DNA from 2 places in the Nocardioides dongkuii genome. Region 2 is predicted to be linked to the other one. Evidence: predicted binding sites of a transcription regulator. Region 2 holds the regulator's gene; the other holds the start of a gene.
The links. Region 2 encodes LexA, which represses DNA repair genes until DNA is damaged. Its sites were predicted from a motif close to TCGAACANNTGTTCGA; they were not measured.

Region 1: the regulator LexA is predicted to act here: its motif matches at 3,205-3,220, upstream of recA (recombinase RecA).

Annotation. Positions count from the first base shown of each region.
Region 1 covers NZ_CP059903.1:1,786,853-1,794,559, reverse strand. Annotated here, with positions in the region: gene H4O22_RS08690 (PPK2 family polyphosphate kinase) at 1-838, opposite strand, end outside; gene H4O22_RS08685 (phosphoribosyltransferase) at 838-1,332, opposite strand; gene H4O22_RS08680 (regulatory protein RecX) at 1,359-2,006, opposite strand; gene recA (recombinase RecA) at 2,017-3,069, opposite strand; gene H4O22_RS08670 (DUF3046 domain-containing protein) at 3,266-3,460, opposite strand; gene H4O22_RS08665 (methyltransferase domain-containing protein) at 3,489-4,568, opposite strand; gene H4O22_RS08660 (ABC transporter permease) at 4,664-5,452, opposite strand; gene H4O22_RS08655 (ABC transporter permease) at 5,449-6,240, opposite strand; gene H4O22_RS08650 (ABC transporter ATP-binding protein) at 6,240-7,208, opposite strand; gene H4O22_RS08645 (hypothetical protein) at 7,298-7,707, shown strand, end outside.
Region 2 covers NZ_CP059903.1:906,026-913,732, forward strand. Annotated here, with positions in the region: gene H4O22_RS04325 (alpha/beta fold hydrolase) at 1-893, opposite strand, end outside; gene H4O22_RS04330 (ATP-dependent DNA helicase) at 960-2,981, shown strand; gene H4O22_RS04335 (MXAN_6640 family putative metalloprotease) at 3,089-4,702, opposite strand; gene lexA (transcriptional repressor LexA) at 4,755-5,471, opposite strand; gene H4O22_RS04345 (LysM peptidoglycan-binding domain-containing protein) at 5,730-6,056, shown strand; gene H4O22_RS04350 (IS110 family RNA-guided transposase) at 6,423-7,502, opposite strand.

The DNA.
Region 1 (7,707 bases), 880 kb from region 2:
TGGCCCGTTCGTGCGTCACGCCGTAGTCGACCTCGGGCCACTGGGGGTCGAGCCCGCGAAGCGTCTCGAGCAGCAGCCGGCCGATCGCCAGGTTGCGGTACCACTTGCGGTCGCTCGGGACGACGTGCCAGGGCGCCTCCTCGGTGTGGGTGCGCTCCAACGCCACCTCGTACGCCGTCTGGTAGTCGCTCCAGCGGGCCCGCTCGTCGACGTCGCCGGGGTTGTACTTCCACTGCTTGGTGGGGTCGTCGAGCCGGGCCAGGAGCCGCTCCTTCTGCTTCTCCGGCGAGATGTGCAGCATGCACTTGACCACCGTCGTGCCCTGCTCCACGAGCCGGCGCTCGAAGTCGACGATCGCGCCGTAGCGGCGCTCGATCTCCTCGGGCGGCGCCAGCGACCGGACCCGGGCGATCAGCACGTCCTCGTAGTGGGACCGGTCGAAGACACCGAGGTAGCCGGCGTCGGGGAGGGCGCGCTCGATGCGCCAGAGGAAGTCCTGGGCGGCCTCCTCCTCGGTCGGCGCCTTGAAGGAGGTGATCCGCACGCCCTGGGGATCGACGAGGCCCACGGCGTGCCGCAGCACCCCGCCCTTGCCGGCGGTGTCCATGCCCTGCAGGACCAGCAGGACCCGCCGCTTCGCGCCGGTCCGGCCCTCGGCCCAGAGCCGCTCCTGGAGGTCGGCGAGCTCGCCGCCGAGCGCGGCGAGCGCCGCCTTGCCGGCCTTCTTGCCGTGCGAGAACCCCGGTGTCGCGTCGGTGGCCAGCGCCGCGAGGTCGACCGGCCCCCCGGGAAGCCGCAGGGCGCCGCCCGTGCTGGTGTCCGTGCTGGTCGCGGTCATCAGTGGGCCTGCCCGCCGCGTCGGTCGACCAGGGGCGGCTGCACGGACCAGGGGAACTCGATCCAGAGGTCGGTGCGGCGCCAGACGTAGTCGGCGTGCACGACCGTCCGGGGCTTCTCGTAGATGACCGCGGAGCGTGCCTCGGCCACGTGGTCGGCGCAGAAGTCCTGGACGATCTCGAGCGTCCGGCCGGAGTCGGCGACGTCGTCGGCGATCAGGACCCGCAACCCGGCGAGGTCCACCGCCGACGGGGTCGGCGGCAGCATGATCGGGACCTCGAGCCGCTCGTCGACGCCGGTGTAGAACTCGACGTTGATCGCCGAGAGGTTCTTGACGTCCAGGGCGTAGCCGAGCCCCATGCCGAGCCCCAGGCCACCGCGGGCGATCGAGAGCACCATGTCCGGCTCGTACCCGGAGTCCACCACCTGCTGGGCCAGGTCGCGCACGGCGACCCCGAACTGCTCGTACGTCAGCGTCTCGCGCTCGTCGGTCACCCCTGCATGGTGACCCACGACGACGCTCAGTACTCCTCGACCCCGTCGCGGCCGGCCTGTGCCAGCTCGTCCCTGACGACCGCGAACGCCAGCCCGGAGCCGTAGCCCTTGCGGGCGAGCATGCCGACCAGCCGGCGGGTGGCGACCACGTCGTCGACGCGGCTCAGGGAGCGCAGCTTCTTGCGGACCAGGGCGCGGGCCGCCTCCTCCTCCTCGGCCGGGTCGATCTCGTCGAGGGCCTCGCGGGCGACCTCGTCGTCGACGCCCTTGCGCCGCAGCTCCTGGGCGAGCGCGCGCCGGGCGAGCCGCTTGGAGCTGCCCGGCCCCGAGCCGCGGCCGGCCACCCACGCCCGCGCGAACGCCTCGTCGTCGACCAGGCCGACCTCCTCGAACCGGTCGAGGAGGCGGGTCGCCAGCTCCGGCGGGACGTTCTTGGACGCGAGCTTGTCGCTCAGCTCGCGCCGGCTCCGCGCCCGGCCGGTGAGCTGGTCGAGCAGGATCGTGCGGGCCACCGACTCGGGGTCGGCGTCCGGCCCCTGCGCGGCCCGGTCGGGCGGTGGCGGAGCGTCCGGGGCGGGCGCCGCCGGGGCGGGCCCGGACGCACGTCGCGTCCAGGCATCCACCCCGGCGGTGACGTCGCCGGCCCAGGACGGGGCGGGACGGTCCTCGCGCACGGGGTCCGGCTCAGAAGTCGTCGACACCGATCGGGTCGCCCGGCAGCTCCGCCGCGACCTCCTTGTCGACCTGCGGGCCCACGCCGAGCTTCTCGAGGATCTTCTTCTCGAGCTCGTCGGCGAGGTCGGGGTTGTCGCGGAGGAACTTGCGGGAGTTCTCCTTGCCCTGGCCGAGCTGGTCGCCGTCGTAGGTGTACCAGGCGCCGGCCTTGCGGACGATGCCCGCCTCGACGCCGACGTCGATGAGCCCGCCCTCGCGGCTGATGCCCTGGCCGTACATGATGTCGAACTCGGCCTGCTTGAACGGCGGCGCGACCTTGTTCTTGACGACCTTGACGCGGGTGCGGTTGCCGACCATGTCGGTGCCGTCCTTGAGCGTCTCGATGCGGCGCACGTCGAGGCGGACCGAGGAGTAGAACTTCAGCGCCCGGCCACCGGTCGTGGTCTCCGGCGAGCCGAACATCACGCCGATCTTCTCGCGCAGCTGGTTGATGAAGATCGCGGTGGTCTGGGAGTTGTTCAGCGCACCGGTCATCTTGCGCAGCGCCTGGCTCATCAGCCGGGCCTGCAGGCCGACGTGGCTGTCGCCCATCTCGCCCTCGATCTCGGCGCGGGGCACGAGCGCCGCCACGGAGTCGATGACGATGAGCGCCAGCGCACCCGAGCGGACCAGCATGTCGGCGATCTCGAGCGCCTGCTCACCGGAGTCGGGCTGGGAGACCAGCAGGGCGTCGGTGTCGACGCCGAGGGCCGCCGCGTAGTCGGGGTCGAGCGCGTGCTCGGCGTCGATGAACGCGACGATGCCACCGGCCCGCTGGGCGTTGGCCACCGCGTGCAGGGCGACGGTCGTCTTTCCGGAGGACTCCGGGCCGTAGACCTCGACCACTCGGCCGCGCGGCAGGCCGCCCAGGCCGAGGGCGACGTCGAGGGCGATCGAGCCCGTGGGGATCACCTCGAGCGGGGCCCGGGTCTCGTCACCGAGCCGCATGACCGACCCCTTGCCGAACTGCTTCTCGATGTTGAGCAGCGCTGCGTCGAGCGCCTTGTCGCGGTCTCCAGCCATGGCCGGGCCTTCTCTCTGTCGTCGGGTGTCAGGTACCTCGGCGACGTTAGGGCGACCCACCGACAGCGCCTGCTCAGCGCTGCCGAGAGCTGTGGATGAAGCCGCCCCGCGTCGTACCTGTGGACCCAGCCTAGCCCGAACACGTGTTCGATGGCGGACCCGACGCGTGGGCGTGTCGCGCCCCCTCGGGAGGGGCTCAGCGGTCCTGCGGCGGGAGCTCGAGGACCGCCCAGACCACGGCCCACACCTCCTTGGGAGGTACGCCGGCGTCCAGCGCCTCCTGCGCGGTCCGCCCGCCCAGCTCGCTCATCACCAGCCGCTCCGCCCAGGTCCGGGAGTACGCCGGCCCGAGCGCCGCGTCCAGCCGCGACCAGAACTCCGTGTGCCTCACGCCGCCGAGGGTACGTCCCGTGGTCGCGTCAGCGACGCCGGGCCAGCACCTGGTGCCAGGTCTCGCCGCGCTGCCCCTCGCGCTCCTCCTGCGCAGCGACCTCCCAGCCCGCGCCGGCGACCACGGCCGCCAGGGCGTCCGCGCGCCAGGAGGTGAACCGGCGCGGCGCGGGCACCGACCCGTGGGTCGACCAGCCCTCGCCGTCGCCCTGCTTGACCGAGAGGTGCAGCGCTCCCCCGGGCCGGGTCGCCGCGGCGAGCCGGGCGAGGACGACGGGCAGGTCGGCGCGCGCGACGTGCAGCAGCGAGGCGCTCGCCCGCACCCCGTCGTACGGCGTGCCGGGGCGCCGCGGGTCGTCCAGGTCGTCGACCAGCGGGTCGAGCACGTCGGCGTCGTGGCCGTCGGCGCACAGCAGCTCGACGAGGCCCGGCGCGACGTCGGTACGGCGCACCGCGAGCCCGAGCGCCTCCAGCGCGGCCGCGTCCCGGCCGGCCCCGCTGCCGATCTCGAGCACCCGGCCGCCCGCCCCCACCATCGCCGCGAAACGCTCCCGCAGCGGACCGAGCACGTCGTCCACCGCGGCCGCCGCGGCCCGCACGTCGTGGGCGTGGTGGACGACGTCGTGCAGGTGGTAGCGGCCGAGGGTCTCGACCGTGAAGACGCTGCCGTCGCTGCGCCTCCCCCGCCGCCCCCAGGCGTCGCCCGGCACCGCGTCGTACGCCGCGGCCACGGTGTCGGCGGCCGTCATCAGCTCGCGGGCGACCGTCGCGGGGTGCTGGAGCTGGTAGCGCCCGTCGAGCGCCGCCTCGTCCTGGTCCCAGCTCCCGAACACCGGGTCGTCCTGCGCCAGCATCAGCGCGACCCGCTCCCCGAAGACCCCGTGCACGTCGCGGACGTGGCAGCCGTACTCCAGCACCGACCACACCCCCGGCGCAGGCCGCACCGCCGCGTCGGGCGCGGCGAGCAGCGCCGGCCAGCCCGCGGCGTCGCGCCGCAGCCGGGCGCCGAGCGTGGTCCGGTCGAGCGTGCCGGCGTCGTACCCGCACGCGGGGCACGGGCGCTCCAGGACCCAGGTCCAGTCCTTGGTGTCGGGCTCGATCGCGCTCATGAGGCGATCCTGGCCGAGCCCGGCGGTGCCGGCCACGCGGCCGGCTGCCAACCTCCCCCGACATCGCGCCAGCGGTGCCGGCGACCCGGGAGCGCTCAGGTCAGCAGCAGCGCGTCCAGGCGCCGGCGCACGACGTACAGCCCGGCCAGGCCCATCAGCACCAGGTAGACGACCGACACGGCCGAGGACCACGACAGCGCCCCGGTGGTGAGCTCGCGGCACAGCACCACGCCGCGGTAGAGCGGGGTGCACTCCACCACCCACCGCAGCCACCCGTCGAAGGCGGTGATCGGGAAGAAGGTCGCGGAGAACAGGAACAGCGGCACCTGCACCAGGGTGACCTTGTCGAAGTCCTGCCAGGACGTCATGTACGTCGTGAGCGCCATGCACACGGCGCTGAAGGCGAACCCGATGAGCAGCGCCGCGGGCAGCGCGAGCACCGCCCACCACGAGTCGATCAGCCCCAGCGCCAGCATCACCAGCAGGAACGCCGCGGAGTACGACCCGCCACGCAGCTGGCCCCAGACGATCTCCGCGCGCGCGACGTCGCCGGTCGTGAGCGGGGTCGCCAGGATCTGGTCGTAGAGCTTGATGAACTTCAGCTTGAAGAAGACGTTGAACGTCGAGTCGAGCAGCGCCCCGTTGAACGCGGACGCCGCGAGCATCGCCGGCGCGACGAACTCGGCGTACGGGATCGTCTCGCCGTTGAACTCGAAGGTCTCGATGAGCTGGCCGACGCCGAGGCCGATCGAGAACAGGTAGAGCACCGGCTCGAGGAAGCCGGTCAGGAAGAGCTTCCAGGAGTCGCGGTAGACGAGGTAGTTGCGCAGCACGAGCAGGCGCAGGGCCTGCGTCGAGGTCAGCGGCGAGTGCGCGGTGCTCACCAGACCAGCCGTTTCCGCAGGCCGGTGAGCGCCCAGGCCCAGCCGACGACGAGCAGCACGACCAGCACCAGCACGTTGACGCCGGCGACCCACCAGGTGACGTGGTCCAGGCAGAACATCCGGGACAGGTTGACGCCGTGCCAGAGCGGGGTGATCCGGGCCGCCCAGGCGCCGACCTCCCCGAGGTTGTCGACCGGGAAGAACGCCCCCGAGAAGAGGAACAGCGGGAACACCCCGAGCCGGAACAGCACGCCGAACGCCTCCTCGTTGTGGAGGCGGGCGGTGAACCCGTAGACCCAGACCGCGAAGACCATGCCGGTGAGCACCTGCGCCCCGAACGCCAGGAACGGCCCCCACCAGGACTCGAAGACGCCGAACGGCGCGAGCACCAGCATGTAGACCCCGCACGTGGTGATCAGCCGGAAGGCCACGAACCCCAGCGTCGAGGCGACCAGGTGCTGGACCTGCAGCGGCGTGGCCAGCATCGAGTCGTAGACCCGCTGCCACTTGATCAGCCCCATCACCGGGTACGTCGTCTCCCCCACCGCGGTCTGCATGGCGTGGGCGGCGACCAGCCCGGGCACCACGAACGCGAGGTACGACGGGGCGCCCTCGAGCGTGTCGGGGTCGGCGTCGACGAAGCCGCCGAGCAGCACGCCCATCGCCACGACGTACAGCAGCGGGGAGAGGAACGAGGAGACGACCGAGGAGCGCCAGGTGCGGCGGTAGACCGTCCACCAGTAGTCGACCTGGCGGCTGAGCCCGTCGCGGAGCGCGAGGTCGGCCATCAGTCGACCAGGGTGCGGCCGGTGAGCCGCAGGAAGACGTCCTCGAGGGAGGAGCGGCGGACCAGGACCGCGATCGGGGTCAGGCCGCGCTCGTGGACCTTGGCGACGACCTCCTCGCCGTCCTCGCTGTAGACCAGCAGCCGGTCGGGCAGCACCTCCACCCGCTCGCCGAGGTCGGCGACCTTCTCCGCGATCGTGTCGTGGCTCGCGCCCTCCTCGGCGAGGCCGAACCGGAGCTCGGCGACCTCCCGGGTCGAGTGCGCCCGGATCAGCTCCAGCGGGGAGCCCTCCGCGACGATCAGCCCCTTGTCCATGACCACGAGCCGGTCGCAGAGCTGCTCGGCCTCGTCCATGTAGTGCGTGGTGAGCACCAGGGTCACCCCGGCCTGCTTGAGCCGGAACAGCCGGTCCCAGAGCACGTGCCGGGCCTGGGGGTCCAGGCCGGTGGTCGGCTCGTCGAGCAGCAGCAGCTCGGGACGGTTGACCAGGCTGCGCGCGATCGTCAGGCGGCGCTTCATGCCGCCGGAGAGGTCGTCGACCTTGGCGCGCGCCTTCTCGGTGAGCTGGACGAACTCCAGCAGCTCGTCGACCCGGTCGTTGACCTCCGCCTTCGGGATCCCGAAGTAGCGGCCGTAGATGTAGAGGTTGTCGCGGACGTTCAGCTCGACGTCGAGGGTGTCCTCCTGCGGGCAGACGCCCAGCCGGCCGCGGATCGCGGGCCCCTCGGTGGCGGGGTCCATCCCGAGGATCCGCAGCTCGCCGTCGCTGACCGGCGAGACCGCCGCGATCATCCGCATCGTCGAGGACTTGCCGGCGCCGTTGGGCCCGAGGAACCCGAACGCCTCGCCCCGGCGTACGTCGAGGTCGATGCCCCGCACCGCCTCGAACGTCTCGCCGGCCTTGCCGAAGGACTTGCGGAGGCCGCGAGCCCGGATCATGGAGTCCGGGTCGACCGAGGTGTCGGGCACGGAAGCACCCTATGCGCGCACCCGCCGGAATCGCCGCGCATGCGCGCCGAGGGGTTTGGATCCGGTACCGGAGCGACACGATGGCCCTCATGCGCCGTACCGCGATCGCCGCCCTCGTCCTGTCCACCGCCTGTCCGGTCACCGGGTGCAGCCTGCTCTCCGACTCCTCCTCCGACTCCTCCCCCTCCTCGCCCTCCGCGGACCTGGAGGAGGCGCTGGACGTCGTCCCGGACACCGCCACCTCGGTCACGTACGTCGGCCGGGCCGCCGCCGCCGAGCGGCTGGAGATCGACGACGTCGAGACCGGCGCCGACGAGGAGGACGTCGACCGCTACCTGGAGGGGCTCCGGGAGTCGATGGCCGCCACGACCACGTTGACCGACTACCTCCCCCAGATGCAGGAGGCGGCGTTCAGCGATCTCGACCTCGAGTGGGAGGTCAGCGCCCAGGGCGACGACGGGATGTGGGTCGTCTGGAGGATCGACGACGACGTCGACCT
Region 2 (7,707 bases):
ATCAGGTCGGCGAGCACCACGTCGACCTGCGCGATCAGCGTCACGTGCCCCTCGTCCTCGAACAGGTGCGCCTCCGCGCCCGGCACGTGCGCGGCGAGCCAGGCACCGTGCTCGTAGGGCACCATCGCGTCCTGCCGGCCCTGCCAGACCGCGACGGGCACGCGCACGTCGGCGAGGTCGAAGCCCCACGGGCCGACGATCGCCAGGCCGTCCTCGACGGCGCCGACGATGCCCTGCGCGCCGGCCCGGCGGAACGTCTCCGCGGTCCACGCCGCGAAGTCGCCGGTCATCGCCGCCGCGTCCGTGGGGGTGAGCACCCCGCCGAACGCGGCCGCGACGTCGTCTGCGGTGGCGGTGAAGAGCGGCGTCAGGCTGTGCGCCAGCAGCTCCTCGTACGCCGCCCGGCCCTGCGCCGCCGCCTCGAAGTCCTCGATGTTCTCCGGGCCCATGCCGGCGTACCAGTCCAGGCCCGCGGCGTCGTACGGCGCGACGCCGGCGAGCGTGCCCGCGGCCCGGCACCGGGCGGGGAGCAGCGCCGCGCAGGCCAGCGCCCGGGGGCCGCCGCCGGACCAGCCGAGGGTCAGGAACTCGTCGAGGTCGAGGGCGTCGAGGATCGTGACCACGTCGGCGACGTCCTCGGCGACCCGGGGGCCGTCGAGCGTCGGCGGCCGGGGCGTGGACGCGCCGTACCCGGGCCGGGAGTAGGTGACCAGCCGCAGCCCGAGGCGGGCGGCGGCCTCGTCGAGGGGCCGGTAGCGGACCGCTGCGGTCGGCGTACCGCCGTGCAGGAGGAGCGGGAACCCGCCGGCGTCGCCGCCGGCCAGCACCTCCAGCTCGCGTCCGTCGGGGGTGGTCACCAGCAGCGTGCCGTCGCCGGCGGAGGTGTCGTCCACCGCACCAGCGTAGGCGCCTGGGGACGGCCGCGCCCGATGGTCGGTGAGGCCGTCTAGGGTGCTCGGGTGCCCGACGCCGACCGCCCCGACCAGACCGTCCCGGAGGTGCTCGCGGCTGCCGTCTCCGCGCTCGGCGGCCAGGAGCGCGAGGGGCAGGTCGCGATGGCGGAGGCGGTCGCGGCGGCGATGTCCGACGGCCGGCACCTGCTCGTCCAGGCCGGCACCGGCACCGGCAAGTCGCTGGGCTACCTGGTGCCCAGCCTGCTCCACGGCGAGCGGGTCGTGGTCGCCACCGCGACCCTCGCCCTGCAGCACCAGCTGGTCGAGCGAGACCTGCCGCGGCTCGCCGAGGCGGTCAAGGGCGTGCCCGGCGTCGACACGTCGTACGCCGTGCTGAAGGGCCGCTCCAATTACGCCTGCCTGCACCGCGTGCGCGAGGGCGTGCCCGACGACCAGGGCGCGCTGGTGAAGATGCCCGAGGGCTCGCTGGGCGCCAAGGTGCTCGAGCTCCGGTCCTGGGTCGAGCAGGAGGCCGAGGACGGCGGCACCGGCGAGCGCGACCACGCGCCGCGGCACACCGACCGCGAGTGGCGCCAGGTGAGCGTCAACCACCGCGAGTGCCTGGGCGCCGCGAAGTGCCCGTTCGGCCAGGAGTGCTTCGCCGAGCTGGCGCGCGAGCGGGCGCACAAGTCCCACCTCGTGGTCACCAACCACTCGCTGCTCGCGATCGACGCGATCGAGGGGGTGCCGATGATCCCCGACTACGACGTGGTGGTCATCGACGAGGCCCACGAGCTCACCGCCCGGGTCACCCAGGCCGCCACCGACGAGCTGTGGGCCGCCGAGGTCGAGCGCGCGGCCCGCCGGTCGCAGCGGTACGTCGACGGCTCGGAGGCCGACGACCTCGCCGACGCGGCCGACGCGCTGCGCGGCGCGATCGGCGACGCAACCCCGGGCCGCTTCGAGCGGGTGCCCGACGACCTCGCGGACGCGCTGGCCCTGGTGCGCGACGCGGCGCGCGCGTGCTTCTCGGCGTACCCCAAGGCCGACGGGGGCGAGAAGGGCGGCGACGCCGACGCCGGCCGCACCCAGGCCCGCGGCGCGGTGCAGGAGGTGTTCGCGACCGCCGAGCGGATGGCGGCGGGCTCCGACGCCGACGTGCTGTGGCTCTCCGAGGGCACCGACCGGATCCCCCCGCGGCTGTGCGTGGCGCCGCTCCAGGTCTGGGGCACGATGCGCGACAAGCTGCTCACCGACAAGACCGTCGTGATGACCTCGGCGACGCTGATGCTGGGCGGCGACTTCGGCAACCTCGCCTCCAGCGTGGGGCTCAAGCCGTCCGAGCGGGTGCTCGAGGGGGCGCCCGCGTCGGCCTCCGCCAGCGGCGCCGGTGACACCAAGGGCACCGCGCTGCCGTGGCGCGGCGTCGACGTCGGCTCGCCGTTCGACTACGGCCGGCAGGGGATCCTCTACGTCGCGCGGCACCTCCCGCCGCCCGGCCGCGACGGCCTGGGCCCGGCCCAGCTCGACGAGATCGTCGAGCTCGTCGACGCCGCCGAGGGCCGCACGCTCGGGCTGTTCTCCTCCCGGCGCGCGGCCGAGACCGCAGCGGAGGCGGTCCGCGAGCGGCTCCCGCACCTGACCACCCTCGCGCAGGGCGACGCCCAGCTGCCCGAGCTCGCCAAGCAGTTCGTCGAGGACCCGCACACCTGCCTGTTCGGCACGCTCTCCCTGTGGCAGGGGCTCGACGTGCCGGGCGAGACCTGCCAGCTGGTGCTGATCGACCGGATCCCGTTCCCGCGGCCCGACGACCCGCTGATGTCCGCGCGCCAGAAGGCCGCCGACAAGGCCGGCGGCAACGGCTTCATGCAGGTCGCCGCCACCCACGCCGCCCTGCTTCTCGCCCAGGGCGCCGGCCGGCTGATCCGCACCACCACCGACCGCGGCGTGGTCGCCGTCCTCGACCCGAGGCTCGCGACCGCCCGCTACGGAGGCTTCCTCAAGTCCAGCCTCCCGCCGATGTGGACCACCACCGACCCCGCCGTCGTCCGGAAGGCCCTCTCCCGCCTCGCCGCCGACCCCAGCTGACGCCCCCTGGAGGCCGAGTCGGCGTGAGTGTGCACGGGTCCCGCCGGGACGTCATACGAACGGGTGGCGATGACGACCAGGGCGTATGACGTCCGGCGCACGAACGCTCACCTGCTGTAGCGGGTGGCCTTCTTCGTCGACACCGTGAGCCGCGCCCGCTGGTTGTCGTCGCGGGGCGCCCCCTGGCAGGAGAAGTAGCTGCCCTGGAAGCAGTCGAAGCGGCGGCTGGCGTTGACCATCGTCACCTCGGCGTAGCGGATCGCGCGGGACCCGAACGGCACCGTGACGCCGCCGCGTCCGGACCGGCCGAGACGGACCAGCCGGGTCTGGAACCGACCGGACTTGGTGCGCACGGTGACCACCGCGGCGGGCGAGGCCACCTTCGGCCCGAGGTCGACGGCGACTCGCAGGCGCCAGGCCTTGCCCATCGACCCGCGCCGCTGGACGCGCACCGTCGAGCTGCTCAGGTGGTCGATCCGGGTGGTGGTGCGGCGGGTGTCGCGGCGACCGACGCGGAGCACGCCCGCCAAGGCGGCGACGGGGTACGACGCGCCCTCGTCGTACGCCGTGGCCGGCCGGCGGTTGGCGGCAGCGAAGCGCGCGACGGTGCGCGGGAGCTTCATCTTGCGCGCGGCCAGCACCGCGGCGACGGCCCGCATCGAGTGCGGGTCGGTGCGGCGGGCGTTGCCGGCCGCCTTGCGCCACATGTCCCGGACGATCGTGGGCAGCCCGCCCTGGGCGGCGGGGGAGCGCTCGGTGAGGTAGCGGAAGAAGATCCAGCTGCCGTAGACGCGGATCCCGGAGCCGTCGTCGATCGACCGCGACGGCTGCGCGAGCGGGCTCTGCCGGAGGTACTGCCGGTTGTCGTTGACCCCGTCGTACAGCTCGTCCTCGACCCAGGCCGCGGTCGACTCCAGGAACCAGCCGTCCTCGAAGATGTCGTAGGCGTACTGGACGGCGTGGAAGTACTCGTGCGCCGCGGTCACCTGGAGGTTCTCCAGCGGGGTGTTCGCCGGGAACTCGGCCCTGCTGTAGTCGTCGTCGAGCACGCAGTAGGCGGGCGCCGCGGGCCGGGTCGGCTCGTCGTCGGGCGCGCAGTAGCCGTAGAGCCCGTCGGAGCCGATGTCGGCGAGGTAGATGTCGGTCTTGGCGTTGCCGCCGCGGTTGCCGTCGGCCACCGGCGTGCGATAGCCGGCGCGGACGTAGGTGTCGTGGATCGAGGTCAGCGTGGCCAGCACGGTCTCGACGTGGTCGGGGATCCCGTCGCCGTCACCGTCGGCGAGGTCGGGAGCGTCGCCGGTGGCCCGGGCCCAGTGGACGCAGACGACCCCGCAGGTCGAGGTGGGGTCGGCGTTGGGGCCGTAGCCGTTGCCGAGCGGGTCGCGCGGGCCGTCGGTGGGCCGGGCCAGGATCCGGTCGGCCTCGCCGAAGCGGTCCTCGGGCAGGTCGCCGGCCGCGAGCGCCAGGTCGTGCAGCACGATCGTGGCGTCGCGGCCCTGCGGGTCGCCGGAGAGCACGTCGCGCGCCTCCTCGAGCACCTCGACCGCGGCGGCCTCCGTGCCGCCCTCCGTGCCGGCCGCAGGACCCGGCGTCGGGTCGGTCGCCGCCGGCGCCGCGACCGCGGGGCCGGGCGCCGTCAGCAGCGAGGCGGCGACCGCCAGGGCGCCGAGGACGACGGCGGCCGTGCGAGTGCGGGGACGAGCGGGCACGAGGATCTCCATCCGAGAACGAGCGACGAGCAGACGTCGATCCTCGCACGCAGCGCCGACAACCTCAGACTCGTCGCAGGACCGCGGTGACCTTCCCGAGGATCGTCGCGTGGGTGCCGTCGATCGGGTCGTAGGCGTCGTTGTGGGGGAGCAGCCAGACCTTGCCGTCCTTGCGGCGGAACGTCTTGACCGTCGCCTCGCCGTCGAGCAGCGCGGCGACCATGTCGCCGTTCTCGGCGGTCTGCTCGCGCCGGATCACGACGTAGTCACCGCTGCAGATCGCCGCGTCGATCATCGAGTCGCCGGAGACCTCGAGCAGGAACAGCTCGCCCTCGCCGACCAGCTGCTTAGGCAGCGGGAAGACGTCCTCGAAGCGCTCCTCGGCCAGGATCGGGCCACCGGCCGCGATCCGCCCGAGCAGCGGGACGTTGGTCGGGACCGGGGCGGCGTCGCCGACACCGGTCTCGTCGTACGACGACTCCTCGGCGCTGCTGAGCGTGCGGCGGGCCGCCATCACCTCGGGCAGGAACACCTCGAGCGCGCGCGGCCGGTTGGGGTCGCGCTTGAGGAACCCCTTCTCCTCCAGGACCTTCAGCTGGTGGGCCACGCTCGAGGAGCTGGTCAGACCGACGGCCTGCCCGATCTCACGCATGCTCGGCGGGTAGCCGCGCTTCTCGATGCTGTCCTTGATGTGGCCGAGCACGCCCAGCTGGCGGGGGGTGAGGCCGGTCGCGTCGGGCGGCCCGTCGGGCAGCTCGCGGACGTTCTTCTTGGTGGCCATGCGGGACGCCTTTCGTCTGGGCCGTCGACGGCCCGGCTTGCTCGTGGCCCCACGGTAGTCCTCCTGCCGCCCCAGTTTCAAACACTTGTTCGAACGGCGTGTCGTTCGAACAAATGTTCGTCGGACCCTTGATTCTGTTCGAACACCTGATCTAGTCTCGTACACATGTTCGATCCGGACGGACTGTCGGTGGCTCCCACTAGACATCAGTCCGACCGCACGATCCAAGGCTGACCGCCACTTCCCCAGGAGGTCCCGATGAGCACGATGACCCACCCGATGGTTCCCACCACGACCCTGCGCCTGACCCGGCGCGGCCGGCTGGCGGTGTTCGTGCTGTCGATGGCCGTCCTGCTCGCCGTCGGCCTGTTCGTCGCGGCCGGCTCGGTCGCCAGCAACGAGAGCGGCGCCGCCGCGCCCACCACCGTGGTCACCGTCGGCACCGGCGAGACCCTCTGGGACATCGCCGCCGACGCCAGCGGCGACGGCGACACGCGCGAGATGGTGCAGCGCATCGAGCGGCTCAACGCCCTCGACTCGGCGATGCTCGTCGCCGGCCAGCGGCTCCGCGTCCCCACGGAGTAGCCCGCACACACAGACTTCGTCAGCCGCCTCGACCCCGGCTGACGGGCCGGGGAAGACAGGGGCGGGGCCAGCGGTGGCCCCGCCCCTGCGGCATTTCCCGGTGGTTGAGCAGCGAATCCGCGCCCACCCGGTGGTTGAGCAGCGAAGCCGCGCTAGCGGGTGAGCGTTGTCGAAACCCGGTGAGCCGACGTACGGCGGTGGTGGGGGTCGTGGGGATGCTGCGGGGGTCTCGACAACGGTCAGGCGCGGGGCGCCTTCCCTGCTCGACCACCGCCGGGGGTTGAGCAGCGAGGCCGCACTAGCGGGTGAGCGTTGTCGAAACCCGGTGAGCCGGCGTACGGCGGTGGCAGGCTGCGGGGGACGCTCCTATGTTGCGTCAAGGGGTGATGGTGGGTTCTCGAGGCGTCGGTAGAGGTCGCGGGCGATGTAGCGCTTGAGGCATCGGCGGATCTCGCGGGGGTTCTTGCCTTCGGTGGTGCGGCGGGCGGTGTAGTCGCGGGTGGGTTGGTGGCAGCGTTGCCGGGTGATGGCGATGGTGTGCAGGGCGCGGTTGAGTTGTCGGTCGCCGTAGCGGTTGAGGCGGTAGCGGTTGGTGGTTTGGCCGGAGTTGGCGGGGATGGGTGCGGCGCCGGCGAGCATCGCGAAGGCTGCTTCGGAGTGGATGCGGCCGGGGTGGGACCAGGCGCACAGCACGATCGCGGCGGTGATCGGTCCGATTCCGGGTTGGTCGAGGAGGTCTGGGCGCCATGACTTCACGATGGCGGTGATGGTCTTCTCGTAGTCGTCGGCCTCGGCCTGCAGGTGTTGGCTGCGGCGGGCCAGGGTCCGCAGTGTGGTCACGGTCGTGGTGGTCTCGAGGTCCCAGGTGGTGTGGGTGCGCATCGCGGCGGCGGTGCGGATCATCGTTTTCAGTTGCTGGCCTCGAAAGCGGCTCCGGATCTGTTCGGGGGCGGCGATGATCAGGGCGAACAGTTGCCGTTGCGCATCGCCGGCTGCCTGGATCGCGGAGCGTCGTGCGGTGACCAGGACGGCCAGGGCTTGGCGGTCGCCACCGGTGCGTGGGGTGCCGAGTCGGGGTCGGGCTAGGGCCTCGCGGGCGGCGCGGATCGCGTCGAGGGGGTCGGACTTCGCGCCGTTGCGGCGCTTGGCCCGCACGGGCCGGTCGAGCTCGATGACGACCTCGCTGCGCTCGCTGAGGGTTCGGGTCAGGCCGGCGCCGTGGCTGCCGGTTCCCTCGATCGCCCAGGCACGCAGGGCGGCGTGACGCTCGGTGAACTCGATGAGCTCGGCGTAGCCCTCGCAGGTGGCCTCGACGGTGATCTCACCGAGCACTCCACCGGTACGGGCATCGACGACGGCAGCCGAGTGGGTGTGCACGTGGGTGTCGACGCCGATGACGACGTCGACTACCTCCCGCAGGTCGATCGAGTCAGTCAGACTGGTCATGCGTTCTCTCCTTGCCGGACGGGGACGTGGTTCCGGTCCGGGACGGAGAATCGGCAGGACTGTGATGAGACACGTCGGGCGCCGCTAACGCCAGGCGGTCAAGCTCCTGATCAGGCCAGCTCCTCCGACCTGGGCCGGGGCCGACGACCACGAGCGGACAAGTCCCGAGGAAGGCACCTCTAAGTCCCCAAGGACTCGCAGGGCC